4 regions of the Variovorax sp. GW821-FHT09A10 genome follow, and region 4 is predicted to be linked to each of the others. Evidence: predicted binding sites of a transcription regulator. Region 4 holds the regulator's gene; each other region holds the start of a gene.
The links. The regulator sigma-54, encoded in region 4, starts transcription at its own class of promoters, with help from an activator protein. The targets are predictions, from matches to a motif close to TGGCANGNAANCTGCTTT.

Region 1 (4,941 bases), on a different contig from region 4:
TGGTTCCAGGTGATGCCGAACTCCGCCCCCGCGAACGCGCCCTTGGGCCACGGCGCGCCCATCGACAGGTAGCGCAGCAGGAAGGTGCCGAAGCCCGGCGCCACCAGCCCGCGCGCCACGCCCTCGGCATAGGCCTGGTAGGGCACGACCACCGCCATGCCGAAGGCCAGCGGCAGCATCAGCCGCAGGCCCCGGCTGCGCAGCAGGCCCCAGGTGCCCTGGCCCCGGCTCAGGAAGCCGAGCGAGACGCCCGAGATGAGAAACACCAGGTCCATGCGCCACAGGTTCAGCACCCGCATCGGCCACGGCAGCCACTCGGCCGCGTGCGGGCTCTTCAGGTGCCAGGGCCAGTCGGCCACGTAGTACATGCCCACGTGGTAGAGGATGACGAGCAGGAAGGCGAGGGCGCGCAGGGCGTCGATGTCGTGGCGGCGTGGGTCGGCCGGGTGGGTGGTTGCGGTGGTCATTGCAGGCGCCTCGAAGCGAAGAAGCCGCGATGCTCGGGCCCGCGGCCCCGGCCGGGGGCGGCAAGGGGACGGATCGCTCCCGCTTTGTGACGAGCGGTGCCCCGCAGGGACGAAATGGGCCGACCCCAGGGGCCTGTTTTCGCGAGAATTCGCCGCATGCGAGACCCGCGCAAGAACCTGTACGAACGCTACGAGCCGATCCGGCGGTACGTGGAGGTGGGTTTCTGGATCGTGGTCATGGCGGTGCAGGCCGTGTTCAACACCTCGGTGGCGCTGGTCGATGCAGGGCGGCGCGCCGTGCCGCACGCCACCTGGGAGATTCTGGTGTGGGAGGGTTCCAGCCACCTCGTGCTGCTGGCGCTGGTGCCGGGCATCGTGGCGGTCGAGCGCTGGCTGTCGCCGCTGCCGCGCAGGCACCTGCTGCGCTACCTGGCGGGGCATGCGGTGGCCAGCGTGGTCTTCAGCGTGGTGCACGTGGTGGCCATGTTCGCGCTGCGCGCGCTGGCCTACGCAGCGGTCGGCGAGCGCTACGACTTCGCGGACTGGCGCGGCCAGTGGGGCTACGAATACCTGAAGGACGTGCGCGCATACGTGTCGATGGTCTTCGGTATCTGGGCCTACCGGCTGTTCATGCTGCGGCTGCAGGGGGAGGCGCGGGTGCTCGACGCGCCGGAGGATGCAGGGGCGGCCGAGGCTGCGATGCCGCCGGTGGCCGCCGAGGCGCCCACCGACGCTGCCGTGCCTCCCGCGCCCGCTGTCGAAGCGCCGCCGGCGCCATCGCCCGTGGTGGCACGCCCCGAACGTTTTCTCGTGCGCAAGCTGCGCCGCGAATTCCTCATCGCCGCCACCGACATCGACTGGCTGCAAGCCGAGGGCAACTACGTCGGCCTGCACGTCAACGGCCACGACTACCTGCTGCGCGCCACGCTCACCGACTTCCTGACCCAGCTCGACCCGGCGACCTTCGTGCGCGTGCACCGCAGCCACGCCGTGAACCTGGGCCGCATCAAGGAGATCGAGCCGCTGGACGGCGGCGACGCCCGGCTGCACATGCGCGACGGGACGAGCGTGCCCTGCAGCCGGCGGTATCGCGACGCGCTGCGCGGCGGCGCGGGCTGAGGGTTTCGGCGCGTTCCGATCCGGTGCGCGTCCCGCGAAATCGGCCCATTCCTGGGTCGTTTCGCACCATTCAAGAGCCTGCAGGCACCATTTTTGCTTTCTTGCGCCGGCGCCCCGAGCCGTTCGGGTGCGACGCACCAAATCAAACCAAAAACCTGCAAGAAGCTCTCATGGACGCACTCAAACAGGGCGCTGACGCGCTGTTCATCCTTCTCGGCGCCATCATGGTCCTGGCCATGCATGCCGGCTTTGCCTTCCTGGAACTGGGCACCGTGCGCAAGAAGAACCAGGTCAATGCGCTGGTCAAGATCCTGGTCGACTTCTCGGTGTCGACCATCGTGTACTTCCTGGTGGGCTACGGTGTGGCCTACGGCACGCATTTCTTCGTCAGTGCCACCGAACTGTCGGCAAGAAGCGGCTACGAGCTGGTGAAGTTCTTCTTCCTGCTGACCTTCGCGGCGGCCATTCCGGCCATCATCTCGGGCGGCATCGCCGAGCGCGCCAAGTTCTGGCCGCAACTGATCGCCACCGCGGTGATCGTCGGTTTCGTCTACCCGCTGTACGAGGGCATCGCCTGGAACAAGGCCTTCGGCATCCAGGGCTGGATCGCCTCGGTCACGGGTCACGAGTTCCATGACTTCGCCGGCTCGGTCGTCGTGCACGCCGTGGGCGGCTGGCTCGCGCTGCCGGCCGTGCTGCTGCTGGGCGCGCGCCGCAACCGCTACCGCGGCGACGGCTCGCTCAGCGCGCACCCGCCGTCGAACATCCCGTTCCTGGCGCTGGGCGCGTGGGTGCTGTGCGTGGGCTGGTTCGGCTTCAACGTGATGAGCGCGCAGAGCATCGACAAGATCTCGGGCCTCGTCGCCGTCAACTCGCTGATGGCCATGGTCGGCGGCACGCTGGTGGCGCTGGCCATGGGCAAGAACGACCCCGGCTTTGTCTACAACGGCCCGCTCGCCGGCCTCGTGGCCGTGTGCGCCGGCTCCGACCTCATGCACCCGCTGGGCGCGCTCGTGGCGGGCGGCGTGGCCGGCGCCATCTTCGTCTTCATGTTCACGCGCACCCAGAACAAATGGAAGATCGACGACGTGCTCGGCGTGTGGCCGCTGCACGGCTTGTGCGGCACCTGGGGCGGCATCGCGGCCGGCATCTTCGGCACGCAGGCGCTGGGCGGCATCGGTGGCGTGAACCTGTGGGCGCAGCTCATCGGCACCTTGCTCGGCGTGGTCTGGGCGCTGATCGGCGGCGCGGTGGTGTACGGCGTGCTCAAGGCGACCATGGGGCTGCGGCTGTCGCAGGAAGAGGAATACGACGGGGCGGACCTGTCGATCCACCACATTTCGGCGACGCCGGAGCGGGAAGTGAATTGGTAAGGGCGAGAGGCCGGTGAGGGAGATGCGGCTCAGGACATGAGCCGCATCGGGGGATTTGCGGCTCACGGCACGAATTTGCCAGCTGTAGCAAACTTGCCGGCGGCCTCCGATCCCACCTGTTCACCACCCCATGACCCAATCTCCCCCCGCCCTCGAAGTCCTCCCCCGCGATCTTTCCGCCTACCGCGAGGGCAACGTCGGTATCGACTACGTGCACCGCTTCGAATCCGGCAAGCCCGGTCCGCACGTGCTGATCAACGCGCTGACGCACGGCAACGAGATCTGCGGCATGACCGCGGCCACGCACCTGCTCGACACCGGCGTGCGCCCGAAGATCGGCACGCTCACCGTCAGCTTTGCCAACGTGGCGGCCTACGAGTCCTTCAACGAGGCGCTGCCGTTCGACAGCCGCCAGCTGGTGCACAACCTCAACCGCGTGTGGTCGCCCGAATGGCTCGACGGCAGCGAGGACAGCCCCGAGCTGCGCCGCGCCCGCGAGTTGCGCCCGGTGGTGAGCGCGGCCGACCACATCCTCGACATTCATTCCACGAGCCAGCCCGTGATCCCGTTCTGGGTGTACCCGGCCTTCGACCGCAACGCCGAGGCCGCCATGGCCATCGGTCGCCCGTCGGTGCACCTGGTGATGCCCGACGGCCTGGGCTCGGGCACGCCGCTGATCCAGCACGGCCAGCATGGCCGGGCCGACGGCAAGGGCGTGGCGCTGGTGGCCGAGTGCGGCCAGCATTTCCTGCGCTCGGCCTCCGAGCTGGCCACCGCCATCTCGCTCGATTTCCTGGCGCACTTCGGCCTCATCGACAAGGACCCGGCCGTGCCCGCGCCCGGCGAGCAGCGCCGCTTCGAGCTGCTCCAGACGCACGTCATCAAGTCGGAAGACTTCGCCTTCGTGCGCCCGCTGATCGGCTTCGAGACCTTCGCCAAGGGCGAACTGATCGCCACCAACGGCCCGGACGAAATCCGCGCGCCGTGCGACGACTGCACGATCTTCATGCCCGCGCAGCGCACGATCGTCGGGCGCGAGGCGGTGTACCTGACCAGGCCGCTTTGAGGCCGACGCCCTTCAGTTCAGCAGATCAGCAGGTGCCGTGGTTTGTCCGCGGTGCTGTAGTCGGCATGCCAGTAGTGCGGGTCGTCGCAGAGGCTGAAAGCGGCCTGCTTGCCGGCGTGCCGGGCCGTGAAGTGCCTTTGGAGCGTGACGTGCACCGAGCCCTCGTCGGGCCAGTCGACGCCGGCATCGACGACGCGGTTGCCCGCGGCGACCTCGGCGGCGACGATCCGCTGCAGGGCGGGGTGCAAGAGGGTGTTGAGGCGGGCGAGGGCTTCGCGGCGTTCGGTGGGGGCGAACGAGGAGGCGAGGCAGGCTTCGGTGAATATCGCTGGATGGGCCATGGCGCGCTTCCTGGTCAGATCGTCGCGGATGCCTTCGACTTCGGGATCGTCCGGCCCCGGCACTTCGGGTAGTTGGCGCAGCCCCAGAAGCTGCCGTCGTTCTTGGACGAGCTTCTTTCGACCATCTTGGTGCCGCAACTCGCACAGGTCGGCCGCCAGTACTCCCCTTCGTAGGCCACGGCGAGCAGTGCCGCTTGTTGTTCGGGCGTGCGCTGGCCGATCAGCTTGAGCAGGGCCGCGCCGTCTTGGGCGTGGATGCCGTTCGCCTTCGCAAACGCCGCCGCTTCCGCCGAGAAGGTCGAGCTCGTCACGTAGGTGCCGCTCTTCAATTGGTGCGAAGCCATCACGCCGAGGAACTCGCGCATCTCCTTGACGCCCACGGCTTTGCTCTGCCAATGCTTGCACTGGATGATGCGCGGCACGTCACTGTGCCTGGACTGCAGCCAGATATCGACGCCGCCGTCCGCGCCGTGCGATTGGCTGCGCGTGGTGAACCCGGCTTGTGCGTAGAGCGCTTCGCACAAGGCCTCGAAGCGACGCCATTCGATGGCCTGGAGTACGGCGGGGCTCCACTG
Region 2 (4,941 bases), on a different contig from region 4:
AGCAAAACATAAGCATAGGCTAGCGGATATTCAACCATGGCATGACAAAAAACAAACCCCACCGCGAGCAGAACACTCCATGACAAAGGATCCCGGCAGCTTTTAATTTGCTGCCTAAACCAGAATATTAGCCAAATAGAAAATATCACCGCTACAGGCAGCCCAGCCGAAACAGCAACATCCATCCCAACATTGTGGGCTGAGTCAAAAAATACGTAAGTCGCAGGATACTTCAATGCCGTGGTTTGCTGCGCCAGCGGAACTTGCCCCCAGCCATAGCCGAGCCACGGGGATTGGCTGACAGCATCCATCATGCTTCGCCAAAGATCGAAGCGACTGTCTTTATTCACCCGGTCAATCAACGAAGGCGGCGCCTTCAATAAAAGCACCTCATTGAGCAAAGGCCACGTGAACATAGTCAAACAAAAAATTCCACTCAAAAATAGAATTGATTTTCCAGATGTGCGAAAATGAATTCGTTGTCGAAATCCCCAGTACAAGGCCCACAAAAAAAATAATGCGAGAACAGTCATTCGAGATTGTGTCATCGCAAGGCCAAAAACCAAAAACGCGCCCAGCAATGTTGCCGAATATGCATTCAGCACCTTATTTTCAAACAAGAACAAAGTGCAAGCCACACCCAGCAAAAGAACTGTCGCAAGCTGATTTGACTGCGCCAAATTAGCGCCGTACCTTCCCTTAATTTGTGAATTGGCGACAAATTCGGAAAGAAAATTCAAATCAAGCCATTGAATCAATGAAACTCCAACCGAAAGAATGCCAGCGACGACTAATGCAAAAATCACCGGCTGAATTTCTTGTATTGGGTTTTTCAATTTACTATCACGCAAAAAAATTGCCGCAGAAGTCAACGAAACAAATGCCGCAGAAATGTACAACCACGAAACCCACCCGTCACCAAAAAATAAAATCTTCCCAACCGCCATCTGCAGCAATGGAGTAATTGAGAGAAAGAAAATGAGGATTGCGATTTTCGGAACAGCTGTCCGCCTCCAAATCACATAGCACCCCAACGGAAAAAATCCAATTCCAATTAAAAATTCATTCCTAAAAGCAGGCCAAGGCATGAAGTGATCCGGGACAAGTATGCTAGAAATCAGCATAGCCCCCAAAAACAGCATCATCCGCTCTCTCATTTTCATTAAATTTCCAAAAAAAAACGCTCCCGAGGGAGCGCTTTTTGATTTTCAACCAATTAACCGCGGCACGAACCGGGCAGGTATTTCGGAGGAATGCTTGTGCCATCCGTGTCCTTACCGCACCTCCAAGCGAAGATTGTCTTACCCGCGCCGCTGGCGGCAGCGAGGGCAGTCGTAGCGTCCGTCAAAGGAACAAGTGTCAACGCATCTTGAGATCCAGCCGTCAGTTGTGAGATACCTTGTGACGTCACGGTGACCTTGCCATTGGCATCGACTGCGATGCTCTTGACATACTTCGACACCGTCACGCCCGAAGCGGCGCCGCCGTCGCAAGGGAACATTGCGGAGGTCAGGGTCGTCGCAGAAGTCGACTGAACAGCTTCTGTAACGGTGGTCCGGCAAGATGAAGCTGCCAGCACAATTTCAGAAACCTTGGCACGGACCGTGTAGTCCTGATACGCCGGCAGAGCCACAGCAGCCAAGATACCGATGATCGCCACAACGATCATCAATTCGATCAGGGTGAAACCCTTTTGCACATTGCGTGCGATAGAACGACGGTTCATTCATTAACTCCAGGTTGGTTTGTAGAGCCCGGGAACCAGCCCGGAGCGGAGTAACTTCCGCAGCATCCGTGCCACCCGGCTTCCCCACCCTGCAGCCCCCGATCAGGCCGTCTTTGGTCACAAGATGGTTACATGATGTGACACAACTCGCACTCAGATGCCAATTGTGTCGACAAATTTGTCATACCCGGCCGGCTCCGGTCAGAAGGTCAGCACCCCGTTCGCCTTGAGCCAGCGGATGTCCCGCTGCGCCAACCCCGCCACTTCCCGCCCCGCCAGCATCTCAATCTGGCTCATGATTTCTTCGGTCTCTGCCGGCTTGGTGTGGGTGATGTAGATCGGGTATTGCTTGCCCGGGTCGATGTGCGCCAGTTCGTGCGCCAGCGCCACCGGCGACAGGTGCAGGCTGCGTTCGGCCAAAGCCTCCTCGCGGGAGCTGAAGGCCGTCTCGATGACCAGCATCGCCACGTCGATCGCGTTGACGCGCTCCCAGAACGGCGGGTTGCGTTCGGTGTCGCCGCTGAAGACCCAGTGGGCGCCGCCTTCGGCCCGACGGATGGCGAAGCCGCAGGCCGGCACGGTGTGGACGGCCGGCAGCACCTCGATGAGCTTGGGGGCGTCGGTGCCCAGCTCGAGGCACTGCCCGACCGCGATCTCGTGAAAGCTCACGAACGGCGATTCGGGGCTGGGAATGCGTTCGAAATTCGGCCAGATGACGTTGTTGAACACATGCGCGCGCAGCGCGTCGATGGTGGCTTTCAGGGCATGCACGCGCAGCGGCCGGGTGCGGCGGCTGCCGACAGCGTCGAGCATCAGGGGCAGGGCGGCGATGTGGTCGAGGTGCGAGTGGGTGAGCACCACGTCGTCGATGGCGGCCATCTCGTCGAGGGTGAGATCGCCGACGCCCGTGCCGGCGTCCACGAGCAGGTCCGCATCGACCAGGAACGAGGTGGTGCGGCAGTCCTTGGCGATGGCGCCCGAGCAACCCAGCACGCGTACCTGCATTGTGGAAGACCCCTTGGTTGCGTCTGTCGTCATTTGGTGTCGAACCGGGTGGCGCCGTCCCAGTCCGGGTCCTGCGGGCGTAGCGCCATCGAGGCTAAACGCTGGGCATAGAGCTGGTAAAGGACTTTTTTGGCATCCGCGGCGAGCAGGGGAGCCAGCAAGTTTCGGCCCAGCGCCCAATCCTGGCGGCGGTAGGCGGCGAGCACCTGGGTCCAGCGGTCGAGCTGCTGCCGTGTGGTGTCCTGCGCTTCAGCGCCGACCTGCGCCGAAAGCGGGGTGTAGATGGCGACGGCCTGGGCCTTGCCCTTGACGCGCACGCTGTCGAGCTCCTGCCAGACGAACCCGGGCGCCGCCTCGCGGGTGGCGCCGCTGGCCACGATCTCGACCCCGTAGTGTCCGCTCAGGCCCTCGAGCCGGGACGCGAGATTGACCGCGTCGCCGACCACGGTATAGCTGCGGCGCGCGGTCGAGCCCATGTCGCCGACGCTCATGAGGCCGCTGTTGAGGCCGATGCCGGCGCTGATCTCGGGACGGCCGTTGGCGCGGTGCTGGCGGTTGATGTCGTGCACGGCGGCCGCCATGTCGATCGCCGCCTGCACGGCGAGTGCGGCGTGGCCGGGCGTGTCGATCGGCGCGCCCCAGAAGGCCATGACGCAGTCGCCCATGTATTTGTCGACGGTGCCGCGGTGCGCGCTGATCACCTCGGTGAGCCGGCTGAAGACGGTGTTCAGGAAGGCCTGCAGCTCGGCCGGCGCCATCTGCTCGGACAACCGGGTGAAGTCGCGCATGTCGCAGAACATCACGGTCATTTCCTTGCTCTCGGCGCGCATGCTGTAGCGGCCGGGGCGCACGAGCATTTCGTCGACCAGTTGCGGCGGCACGTAGGTGCCGAAGAGCCGCACCAGCCCGCGCCGCGCGCGCGATTCGACGAAGTAGCCCCAGCTCATGTTGAGCGCAAAGGCCAGCGCCACCATGACGAGCGCCGACGCCAGCGGAAGCACGAGGCTGTGGCCGATGTAGAGCCAGGTGTTGAGGCCGACCAGCGCGGCGACCACGCCCGCGCCGAGCAGCACGGCGCGCGATGCCGACAGCAGCGACAACCCGAAGGCGAGCACGAGTCCCGCCGCCAGCACGGTCAGCACTTCGTAGCCCGGCGCATAGTCGGGCACGGCCAGCAGGCGCCGGTCGAGCAAGCCCGAGACGATGTTGGCGTGCACCTCGACGCCCGGGAACGCAGCACCGACCGGGGTGGCGCGCAGGTCCTGCAGGCCGGGGGCGGTGGCGCCGAGCAGGACGATCTTGTCCTTCAATTCACCCGGTGCCAGACGGCCTTCGAGCACATCGGCAGCGGCCACGTAGCGGAACGACCCTGCACGCGGACCACCAGGCCCACGGAACGGCACCTGCAGGCTGGCGGTCTGGTCAACCGGGATGCGCAACGACCCGAGCACCAGCGCCTGCAGGCGCGGAAAGTTGCCGTCGCCAGCCACGAGCGCCGGCCGCACCGGCGGCGAGCCGTTCGCGATGCGGTACACCGCCAGTGCCAACGATTCGTAGTGCCCGGGCGCCGCGTGCTCGCCTTCGTAGCGGGCGATGAGCGGCACGCTGCGGATCACGCCGTCGTCGTCGCCGTCACCGACCAGGGTGTTCAAAAACCCCGCGACTGGCGCCGCGCGCCCCAGCACCGGCAGGCTGGCGCCGAACCCGTTCCAGAGCGTGACGAAGGAAGCCTGAGGCGGAAAGGCGTCGGGCGGCAGCACCGGCGTCGCCGGCAGCAGTCCCTTGGCGCTGGGTTGCTCGGTGCGCGTGAAGTAGTAACCCAGCGCCACGGGCTGGCCGCGCAGGGCCTGGGCCAGGGTCGCGTCATGGTCGAGAGTCGGCGCGAGCTGGTCGATTTCGGCGGAAAGGCCCGGCACATCACGCAGCGGGCCGGCCGCAATTTCCTTCAGGCGCCCGAGGCCGGAACTGCGGTCGGGCTCGAGAAACATCACGTCGAAACCGAGCACGGCCGCGTGCTGGCGGGCGAGCAGTTCCGTCGTGAGGCTGGCGATCTTGTCGCGCGGCCAGGGCCACTGGCCCTCGCGCGCCAGGCTGGCATCGTCGACATCGACGATCACGACCCGCGTGTCGGGCGTGCCCGGCATGGTGGCGCGCAGGCGGGCGTCGTAGATCAGGTGGTCCAGGTGCTCGATCACGCCCAGCCGCCAGAC
Region 3 (4,941 bases), on a different contig from region 4:
GCGAGTAGAGCTTGTCGATGCAGAACTCGCTGCGGTGCGTGTTGCCCGACACGTCGATCAGGATGTTGCGCAGCGTGCGGTCGACCAGCCACGCGGGCATGTTCTGGCCGTAGATCTCGCGGTTCTTGGCGATCTCCTTCAGCGCAATTTCCAGCTCGTAGACCTGGTCGTTGCGCGCCTCGTCCACGCGCGGCGCCTGGCTGGTCGGGCCGATGAACATGCCCGAGAACAGGTAGCTCAGCGACGGGTGGTTGTGCCAGTACAGCAGCAGGCTGGCCAGCAGCTCGGGCCGGCGCAGGAAGGGGCTGTCGGCGGGCGTGGCGCCGCCCATCACGAAGTGGTTGCCGCCGCCGGTGCCGGTGTGGCGGCCGTCGGTCATGAACTTCTCGGCCGACAGGCGCGTCTCGAACGCGGCGTTGTAGAGGAACTCGGTGTGGGCGACCAGTTCCTTCCAGTTGTGGGCCGGGTGGATGTTGACTTCGATCACGCCCGGGTCGGGCGTCACGGCCAGCATCTTCAGGCGCGGATCGCGTGGCGGCGGATAGCCTTCCATCACGATGCGCACGCCGAGCTGCTGCGCGGTGGCTTCGACGGCGGCGACGAGGTCGAGGTAGTCCTCCAGGCGTGCCAGCGGCGGCATGAAGACGTAGAGCACGCCCGAGGCGCTGCCCTTTTTCTCGGCCGCCGGGCCGTTGGCGCGGCGCGGGTCGCGCACCTCGACGCACAGCGCGGTGCGCGTGACCCAGTGGGCCGATTCGCCGCGCAGCGGCTGGCGCGTGGCGGGCGTGGCGGCATCCGCAGCAGCGGCTGCATCGGCCTTCGCCGCATCGCCGGGGCTCTGCATGCGCAGCGACGCGGCCACCACGGGCGGCGCGCCGAAGGTGTAGGGCACCTCGCCGAGGTCGGCGCCGGCCACCGGGGTGGCGGTGGCATAGCGCGCGCGGTAATCGGACGCGCTGGGCAACGCGGCGCGCGGCGCGGTCGGGTCGCGCTCGATGAGGTAGGGGTAGTCGCCCTTGCTGGCCCACGGCTGCGAGTCGAGCGGCAGGCGGTAGCCCATGGGCGAATCGCCCGGGATCAGGAACAGGCGGTCGTCGCGCAGGAACCAGGGGCCGGTCTTCCAGCCGGGGCCGGCAAGCGCGGGCGCGTCGCTGTTGGCGTTGCCGGGCTCGATGGGCAGCATGTAGCCGATCACCGCGTCGAGCTTCTGCGTGAAGACGCGGCGCAGGCGCACGCGTTCGAGTTCGTCGTCGAGCTTGGAGTCGAAGGGGTCGACGTTCACCGGCAGGCGGCGTTCGCGCCAGAGGTAGTAGTAGGTGTCCTCGTAGCCGGGCTGGATGTAGCGCTCGGTGAGGCCCAGCTTGTGCGCCAGCACGGTGGTGAAGCGGCGCGCGTCTTCGCTCGTGTAGTGCGTGGGAAAGCGTTCGTCGGCGAACAGCTCGGGGTCGTGCCACAGCGTCTGGCCGTCGGCGCGCCAGAAGATCGACAGCGCCCAGCGCGGCAGCTGCTCGCCCGGGTACCACTTGCCCTGGCCGAAATGCAGGAAGCCGCCCTGGCCGTACTCGGCGCGCAGCTTGTGCACGAGCTCGGTGGCGTAGCCGCGCTTGGTGGGGCCGAGCGCGTCGGTGTTCCATTCGGCCGCGTCGCGGTCGCCGGTGGCCACGTAGGTCGGCTCGCCGCCCATCGTGAGGCGCACGTCGCCGGCCACGAGGCGCGCATCGACGGCGTCGCCGAGCGCGAGCACCTCGGCCCATTGTTCTTCGGTGTAGGGCTTGGTGACGCGCGGCGATTCGTAGATGCGCGTGACCGTCATTTCATGGCTGAACTCGACCTCGGACTCGTCGACCCCGCCCTCGATGGGCGCGGCGCTCGACGGCGTGGGCGTGCAGGCCAGCGGAATGTGGCCTTCGCCGGCCATGAGGCCCGAGGTGGCGTCCAGGCCGATCCAGCCGGCGCCCGGCAGGAACACCTCGCACCAGGCGTGCAGGTCGGTGAAGTCGACCGTGGTGCCGCTCGGGCCGTCGAGGGCCTTCACGTCGGGCGTGAGCTGGATCAGGTAGCCCGACACGAAGCGCGCGGCCAGGCCCATGTGGCGCAGCAGCTGCACCAGCAGCCAGCCCGAGTCGCGGCATGAGCCGCTGCCGTTGGTGAGCGTTTCTTCCGGCGTCTGCACGCCGGGCTCCATGCGGATGAGGTAGTTGACGTCCTGCTGCACCTGCTGGTTCAGGCCGACCAGGAAGTCGATGGTGCGCTGCTCCTTGCGGTCGACCTTGTCGAGGTAGGCCTCCAAGAGCGGCGTGACCGGATCGGCCACGAGGTAGGGCGCCAGCTCTTCGGCCTGCGAGGCCGTGTACTTGAAGGGGAAGTTCTCGGCCTGCGGTTCGAGAAAGAAGTCGAAGGGGTTGTAGACCGCCATCTCGACCACGAGGTCGACCGTGACCTTGAACTCGCGCGTCTTCTCGGGGAACACGAGCCGCGCCTGGTAGTTGGCGAACGGGTCCTGCATCCAGTTGACGAAGTGCTCGGCCGGTTCGACCCGCAGCGAATACGAGATCACATTGCTGCGGCAATGGGGCGCGGGGCGCAGTCGCACGACTTGCGGGCCCAACTGCACCAGGCGGTCGTATGTGTAGTGGGTGACGTGGTGGAGTGCGGCGTGGATGGACATGCGTAGGGGCGTGCAGTGCAGCGAGGTTGCATCGAAAAGATGTCTCTGGTGAGACGCATACTAGCCCAGTTGCCAAGCAATTAACGCGCCATCGAGCGTGGGTTGGGGGAGGGTTTGCATCATGGATTCCGGGGTGTGGGGAGGGCAGTCGCGGCGTGCGTCCGAGGCTGTCGCGGGTGGGTCAGGAGCCTTCGTTGTGCTCGGCGGCACGCTGCTCGGCGCGGCCTTGCAGTTGCGCCAGCCGCTGCTGTGGCACGCAGGCGTTTACGTCGCGTTGCTGCTCGCGGGGCTCGGCGGCGGATGGCTGTTGTGGCGGTGGCGGGGGCCTCGGCCGGTCGTGCTGATGCTGTCGCTGGCCTGCGGCGCGATGACCGGCGCGGGTCTGGCCGGATGGCGTGCCACGGCCTACGCGCAAGCGGCGCTGGAGCCACAACTGGAAGGGCGCGACCTGCGGCTCACAGGCGTGGTCTCGCAGATGCCGCAGCCCGGCGAGATCGGAACGCGCTTCCGTTTCGATGTGGAGACGGCGCAGTGGGCCGATGCCTCCGATGAGGCGCCGCCGACGGTGCCGCCGCGCATCGCACTCGCCTGGTACGGCGAATACAGCGGGATGTGGGAGCAGCCCGCCGAACGTCGCGCATCCGTCGCGCGCACCGTGGGCGAGCTGCACGCCGGCCAGCGCTGGCAACTGACCGTGCGCCTGCGCGCGCCGCACGGCAACCTCAATCCACATGGCTTCGACAGCGAGCTGTGGGCGTGGGAGCAGGGCGTGCATGCCCAAGGCCATGTGCGGGCCGGGGCGCGCGACCCCGCGTCGCGCCTGCTGGGTACGACGTGGCGGCACCCGATCGAGCGGGCGCGCGAAGCCGTGCGCGATGCGGTCTTCGCCCGCGTGGACGACCGGCGGCAGGCCGGCGTGATCGCCGCGCTGGTCACCGGCGACCAGGGCGCCATCGACCGCGCCGACTGGGACGTGTTCCGCGCCACCGGCGTGGCGCACCTGATGTCGATCTCGGGCCTGCACATCACCTTGTTCGCGTGGTTCGCGGCGCATGTGGTGGGCGCGCTCTGGCGGCGCAGCAGCCGGCTCATGCTGCGGCTGCCCGCGCAACAGGCCGCGCTCGCCGGTGGGCTGCTGCTGGCCGCGCTCTATGCGCTCTTCAGCGGCTGGGGCGTGCCCTCGCAGCGCACTGTCTGGATGCTTGCGGTCGTGGCGCTGCTGCGCCTGACCGGTCGGCGTTGGCCGTGGCCGCACGTCTGGTTGCTGACGGCGGCAGTCGTGGTCGCGGCCGATCCGTGGGCGCTGCTGCAGGCCGGCTTCTGGCTCAGCTTCGTCGCCGTGGCGGTGCTGTTCGCCTCTGCGACCGCCGTGCCCGGCGAGGGCAGGGCGGGCGCGCTCACGCGCCTGGGCCGCTTCTTTCGCGAGCAATGGACCATCACGCTGGCGCTCGCGCCGCTGAGCCTGCTGCTGTTCCAGCAGGTGTCGGCCGTCGGGCTCGTGGCCAATGCGATCGCGATCCCGTGGGTGACGCTGGTGATCACGCCGCTGGCGATGCTCGGCGTGGCGGTGCCGCCGCTGTGGGACGTGGCCGCTGGCGCCGTGAAGCTGTTCGCGCTGTTGCTGCAGACGCTCGCCGGCCTGCCGTTCGCCACGCTGTCGATGGCCGCGCCACCGCCATGGCTGGCCGCGGGCGGCGTGGTGGGCGGTGTGCTGCTGGCGATGCGCCTGCCGTGGTCGATGCGCGCGCTCGGCCTGCCGCTGCTGTTGCCGGTGCTGCTGTGGCAGCCGGCGCGGCCCGCCGTGGGCGAGTTCGACCTGCTCGCCGCCGACATCGGGCAGGGCAACGCGGTCCTCGTGCGCACCGCCACGCACAGCCTGCTCTACGACGCCGGCCCGCGCTACGGGCTCGACAGCGACGCGGGCCACCGCGTGCTCGTGCCGCTGCTGCGCGCGCGGGGCGAGCGGCTCGACCTGCTGGTGCTGAGCCACCGCGACATCGACCACACCGGCGGCGCGCCCGCCGTGCTCGCCATGCAGCCGCAGGCGGCGCTGCTGAGTTCCATCGAGGCCGGGCATCCGCTGCAGGCGCTGCGCCCCGCGCGCCGCTGCGAGGCCGGCCAGCGCTGGACCTGGGATGGTGTGGATTTCGAGGTGCTGTTTCCCTATGACAGCGACTACCGCAGCTTCACGCGGCCCAATGCCGTGTCGTGCGTGCTGCGCATCGGCAACGGCCGCGCCACGGCGCTGCTGGCCGGCGACATCGAGCGCCTGC
Region 4 (4,941 bases):
CTACCTGCGCTACAAGACCTGGATCGACCGCGCCGCCGGCGGCGTGATGGGCCTGCTGGGCCTGCGGCTGGTGTGGTCGGCGGTGCGCGGCACCTGAGCCGCTACAGCAGGCTCTCGGGCGTGAGCGGCGCCAGCAGCTCGAGCATCGTGCGGTCCCAGAAGCCCGAGTCGGGTTCTTCGTGCAGCACGGTGGTCTTGCCACCTTCCTCGCTGACCCACTCGATGCGCCGCGAGCCGCTGGCTCCCGCATCGGCGCCTTCGGCAAAGCGCAGCCGGTAGGCGCCCTGCTGCTTGAGCACGTCGAGCAGCTTCAGGGTCTGCTGCGCCATCTCGGGGCTGCGGATGAACAGGCCGATCTCGGTGTTGTGGATCTCGGAGCGCGGATCGAAATTCATCGAGCCGACGAACAGGATGCGCTGGTCGATCACCGCCGACTTGGCGTGCAGCCGCCCCACCGACGTGCCGAACAAACCGAGCCGCACGCTGCGCCGCGTGCGCGCGGAACTCAGCTCGTGCAGCTCGGCGCCCAGCGCCAGCATGTCGGCGCGGTAGCGGCGGTAGGCGGTGTGGACCAGCGGCTCGTCGGTGGCGGCGAGCGAGTTGGTGACCACGCTGATCTTCACGTTGCGCCCGCGGATCTCGCGCATCACCTCCAGCCCCGACGCGCCCGGGATCAGGTAGGGCGAGACCAGCGTCACCTCGCTGCGCGCGCGGCGCATCTGCTCGACCACGTTGTAGCGCACGCTGTCGACGTCGAGCAGCGGCACGCCGCCGTACGACGCGGTCTTGCCGATCACGCGGTCGGGCGAATCGGCATACGCCTCGGCGGTGGTCCAGATCAGGCCGAGCTTGCCGGCGTCGAGGTCGTCGGCCACCGGGCTGTAGCCGAGCAGGTCGTTGGGCGCAGGTTTGGGCGGCGGCGGCGTGGTGTCGGGGCCGGTGGCGGCGTCGAAGCGGCGCTGCAGTTCTTCGCGCGGCAGGTCGGTGTGCACGACCGCGCCGATCGGGCGCACGTGCGGGCTGTTCCAGTACTGGTCGAACAGCACGCCCAGGCGCGGGATCAGCGCGCCCGTGACGAAGGTGTCGAGGTCGATGAAGTTCGGGCCGGTGGTGCGGCGGAAGTACTGGTTGCCGATGTTGCGCCCGCCCGCCACCGCCATCGCGCCGTCGGCGATGAAGAGCTTGTTGTGCATGCGGCGGTTGACGCGGCTGAAGTCGAACAGCGACGCGGTGAAGCGCTTGAGCAGGCTGCCGCGCCCGGCCGGGAACGGGTTGAACAGGCGCAGCTCGACGTTCGGCGTGGCGGCCAGGCCGAGCAGCAGCTCGTCTTCGCCCGAGGTGTACAGGTCGTCCATCAACAGGCGCACGCGCACGCCGCGCTGGGCGGCATCGCGCAGGGTGCGCAGCAGGTAGCGGCCGGTCTCGTCGTTCTCGATCTGGTAGTACTGCACGTCGAGCGTGCGCTGCGCGCGGCGCGCCAGCTGCAGCCGCGTGTCGAAGGCGAAGTCGCCGCCGGGCATCAGGCGAAAGCCGCTGAGGTCGGGGTCGGGCTGCGAGGCCAGCGCGATCTTGCCGAGCGCGGTGTCGGCCGAGACGGCGATGGCCTTGGTGGGCGGGCGCGGGGCCTCGTCGGGCAGCGTGGCGCAGCCGGCAAACAGCAGCGCCGCCGCGATGACGACCACCCCATGCCCACAGCGCGACAGCAGGCGGCTCGTCATCGTCGGTCTTCTACAGGGCCTTGCGCAGGTTGGCCGGCGCGATGCGCAGCGCTTCGCGGTACTTGGCGACGGTGCGGCGCGCGCACTCGATGCCCTGCTCTTTCAGCATCTCGGAGATCTGGCTGTCGGACAGCGGCTTCTTGATGCTCTCGGAACTCACGAACTGCTTGATGAGCGCGCGCACCGCAGTGCTCGACGCGTTGCCGCCGGTCTCGGTGCCCAGCGCCGAACCGAAGAAGTACTTGAGCTCGACCGTGCCGAAGGGCGTCGACATGTACTTGGCGGTGGTCACGCGCGAGATGGTCGATTCGTGCAGGCCGAGTTCGTCGGCGATCTCGCGCAGCACCAGCGGGCGCATGGCCAGCTCGCCGTGCACGAAGTAGCTCTTCTGCCGCTCGACGATGGCGTTGCTCACGCGCAGGATGGTGTCGAAGCGCTGCTGGATGTTCTTGATGAACCAGCGCGCCTCCTGCAGCCGCTGCGACAGCGCCTGGCTGCCCTCGCCCTTGTGCGACTTGAGCGCACCGGCGTAGATGTCGTGCACGCGCAGGCGCGGCATGACCTCGGGGTTCAGCATGACGCGGAACTTGATGTTGGTGCCGCGGCCGGTCTTCGTGACGATCACGTCGGGAATGACGATGTTGCGCTCGACGTCCACGAAGCGGCGGCCCGGCTTGGGCTCCAGGCGCGCAATGATCTGCAGCGCCGAACGCACCAGCTCTTCGTTCGTGCGCGTGAGCGTGGCCAGGCGCTTGAAGTCGCGCCGCGCGAGCAGCTCCATCGGCTGCTTGCAGATCGCGATGGCGGTCTTGCGGATGAGCGCTTCGGCCTCGGTCTCGTCTTCGCTGGCGAGCGCCTTCAGCTGGATGCTCAGGCATTCGCCGAGGTCGCGCGCGCCGACACCGGCGGGCTCCAGGCTCTGCAGCAGGCCCAGCGCCACCTGGAAGTGGTGCACGAGGTCGTCGAACTGGTCGTTGTCGTCGCCCGCCAGGCCCGAGGCCAGCGCGGGCAGCGAGTCTTCGAGGTAGCCGTCGTCGTTGAGCGATTCGATCAAAAAGCGCAGCGCGGCGCAATCGTTCTCGTTCAGCCGCAGGCTCAACGCCTGGCGGTGCAGGAAGGACTGCAGCGACTCCTGGCTGCGCGCGAGTTCGGTGGCGTCGGCACGTTCGTCGTCGCCCAGGTTGTTCTGGCGTGCGGGTGCATCGCTGCCCCACTCGCTGTCGTCGGGTGCCATCTCGACGGTGCCGTCGCCTTCCCAGTCGGGCTCGCGCTCGGTGATCTCGGCGGCGGGGCCGTCGGAGTCGGGCGTGGACGTGGTTTCGCTGGCGGTGGTCGTCGCGCTGCTGGTCGGCGCCGGGGCGAAATCGCCTTCGCCGGTTTCACCCCCATCGTCGCGCGGCACGGGCGTGTCGACAGCATCGAGCCCGAACTCCTCGCGCGCCGCTTCTTCCGCGGTGCGTTCGAGGAACGGGTTCTCATCCAGCATCTGCTCCACCTCCTGGCTCAGTTCGAGCGTGGAGAGCTGAAGCAGGCGAATGGACTGCTGCAGCTGTGGCGTCAGCGCCAGATGCTGCGAGACGCGAAGGGACAGCCCTTGCTTCATGGAGACCCGCCCCTCCCTTACATGCGGAAGTGCTCGCCCAGGTACACCCTGCGTACCTCGGCGTTGTCGACGATCTCCGAGGGTGTGCCTTGTGCCAGCACGTGCCCGTCGCTGATGATGAACGCGTGATCGCAGATGCCCAGCGTTTCACGCACGTTGTGGTCGGTGATGAGCACGCCGATGCCGCGCTCTTTCAGGAAGCTGATGATCCGCTGGATCTCGATCACCGCGATCGGGTCGATGCCGGCGAAGGGCTCGTCCAGCAGGATGAAGCGCGGCTGGGTGGCCAGCGCGCGCGCGATTTCGACGCGACGGCGCTCGCCGCCCGACAGTGCGAGCGCAGGCGAATCGCGCAGGTGGTCGACGCGCAGGTCGGCCAGCAGGTCGGTCAGGCGCTCGTCGATGTGCTGCTTCGACAGCGCCACCAGACGACCATTGGCGTCGGGCTCGCGCTGCAGCTCGAGCACGGCACGCACGTTTTCCTCGACCGTGAGCTTGCGGAAGATCGACGCTTCCTGCGGCAGGTAGCTCAGGCCCATGCGCGCGCGGCGGTGGATCGGCATGTGGGCGATGGGCTCGCCGTCGATGGTGATCTCGCCGGCGTCGGCGCGTACCAGCCCGACGATCATGTAGAACGAGGTGGTCTTGCCCGCGCCGTTGGGGCCGAGCAGTCCGACGACTTCGCCCTTCTGCACATCGAGCGAGACGTCTTTGACGACCGTGCGGCTGCCGTAGCTCTTCTTGAGGCCGCGCGCCACGAGGCGGCTGCCCGGGACGCCGTCGGCGGGCGGGGTTCCTGCGGTTTCGATCACTTGCGCCCTTCCCCTTCGGTGCCGCCCAGCGTGGTGCTGGGGCGCAGCCCGGCGCCGGGCGCGGGGGTAGGCGCCGGGGCCGCGGGCTTCTTGCCGCCCGCTGCCGGTGCGGCGCCCCCTGCCGCCGGGGCCGGCGTGGCCTTCGGCGTGAGGATGGCCTTCACGCGGCCACCGCCGCCCGCCGAGACGCCGGCGTTCGGCGGCACGAGGGAGCCGTTGACGGTGTAGGTGTCGTTGCTCTGGTCGTAGACGATCAGCGCGCCGCTGCTCTCGTCGTTGGCCGTGGCACCGATCAGCCGGCGCATGACGGCGCGGCGGATGAACTTGACGTTGTCGGCGCGGCTGTCGTACTCGATGACTTCCGACTCGCCCTCGATCCACTCGTCGCCGGCGTTGCGCTTCTGCTTGTAATAGGCCAGCTTGCCGGGCGCCGCCGTGACCACGCCGTACTGGTAGCCCTCGGCGTCCTGGCGCACGTCCAGCCGCGCACCGCGGATGATGATCGTGCCCTTCGTGACCAGCACGTTGCCGGTGAACACGCTGGTCTGTTTCAGGTCGTCGTAGCGCATCGAGTCGGACTCGATGTTCATCGGCTTGGTGCGGTCGGCGGTTTCAGCCAGGGCGCCGGAGGCGGCTCCGGCCAGCAACAGCGCGCCGAAGGCCAGGCGGCCGAGGCGACGAAGGGTGGGGAATGTGGGGATGGAGGGCAATGTCATAAAGGCACGAAACTTGCTCTGAAACATTGTATGCGTGGGACGGTGATTGACCACCGCCGCCAATGAAAAAGCCCGCCGAAGCGGGCCTTGCA

Region 1: a site for sigma-54 is predicted at 1,669-1,686, ahead of AC07Q9_RS24705 (ammonium transporter). Genes of this name have one in related genera too.
Region 2: a site for sigma-54 is predicted at 1,783-1,800, ahead of AC07Q9_RS18315 (pilin). Genes of this name have one in related genera too.
Region 3: a site for sigma-54 is predicted at 2,742-2,759, ahead of AC07Q9_RS30760 (transglutaminase family protein). Genes of this name have one in related genera too.

The regions. Positions count from the first base shown of each region.
Region 1 covers NZ_JBWKPT010000007.1:294,663-299,603, forward strand. The annotation lists gene AC07Q9_RS24695 (acyltransferase family protein) at 1-467, opposite strand, end outside; gene AC07Q9_RS24700 (LytTR family DNA-binding domain-containing protein) at 624-1,586, shown strand; gene AC07Q9_RS24705 (ammonium transporter) at 1,757-2,959, shown strand; gene AC07Q9_RS24710 (M14 family metallopeptidase) at 3,090-4,025, shown strand; gene AC07Q9_RS24715 (hypothetical protein) at 4,043-4,366, opposite strand; gene AC07Q9_RS24720 (restriction endonuclease) at 4,381-4,941, opposite strand, start outside.
Region 2 covers NZ_JBWKPT010000004.1:344,372-349,312, reverse strand. The annotation lists gene AC07Q9_RS18320 (PglL family O-oligosaccharyltransferase) at 1-1,145, opposite strand, end outside; gene AC07Q9_RS18315 (pilin) at 1,217-1,726, opposite strand; gene AC07Q9_RS18310 (3',5'-cyclic-nucleotide phosphodiesterase) at 1,928-2,731, opposite strand; gene AC07Q9_RS18305 (CHASE2 domain-containing protein) at 2,761-4,941, opposite strand, start outside.
Region 3 covers NZ_JBWKPT010000015.1:47,627-52,567, reverse strand. The annotation lists gene AC07Q9_RS30760 (transglutaminase family protein) at 1-2,668, opposite strand, end outside; gene AC07Q9_RS30755 (DNA internalization-related competence protein ComEC/Rec2) at 2,790-4,941, shown strand, end outside.
Region 4 covers NZ_JBWKPT010000006.1:43,028-47,968, forward strand. The annotation lists gene AC07Q9_RS21915 (LysE family translocator) at 1-97, shown strand, start outside; gene AC07Q9_RS21920 (phospholipase D family protein) at 102-1,718, opposite strand; gene rpoN (RNA polymerase factor sigma-54) at 1,729-3,321, opposite strand; gene lptB (LPS export ABC transporter ATP-binding protein) at 3,339-4,133, opposite strand; gene lptA (lipopolysaccharide transport periplasmic protein LptA) at 4,130-4,849, opposite strand.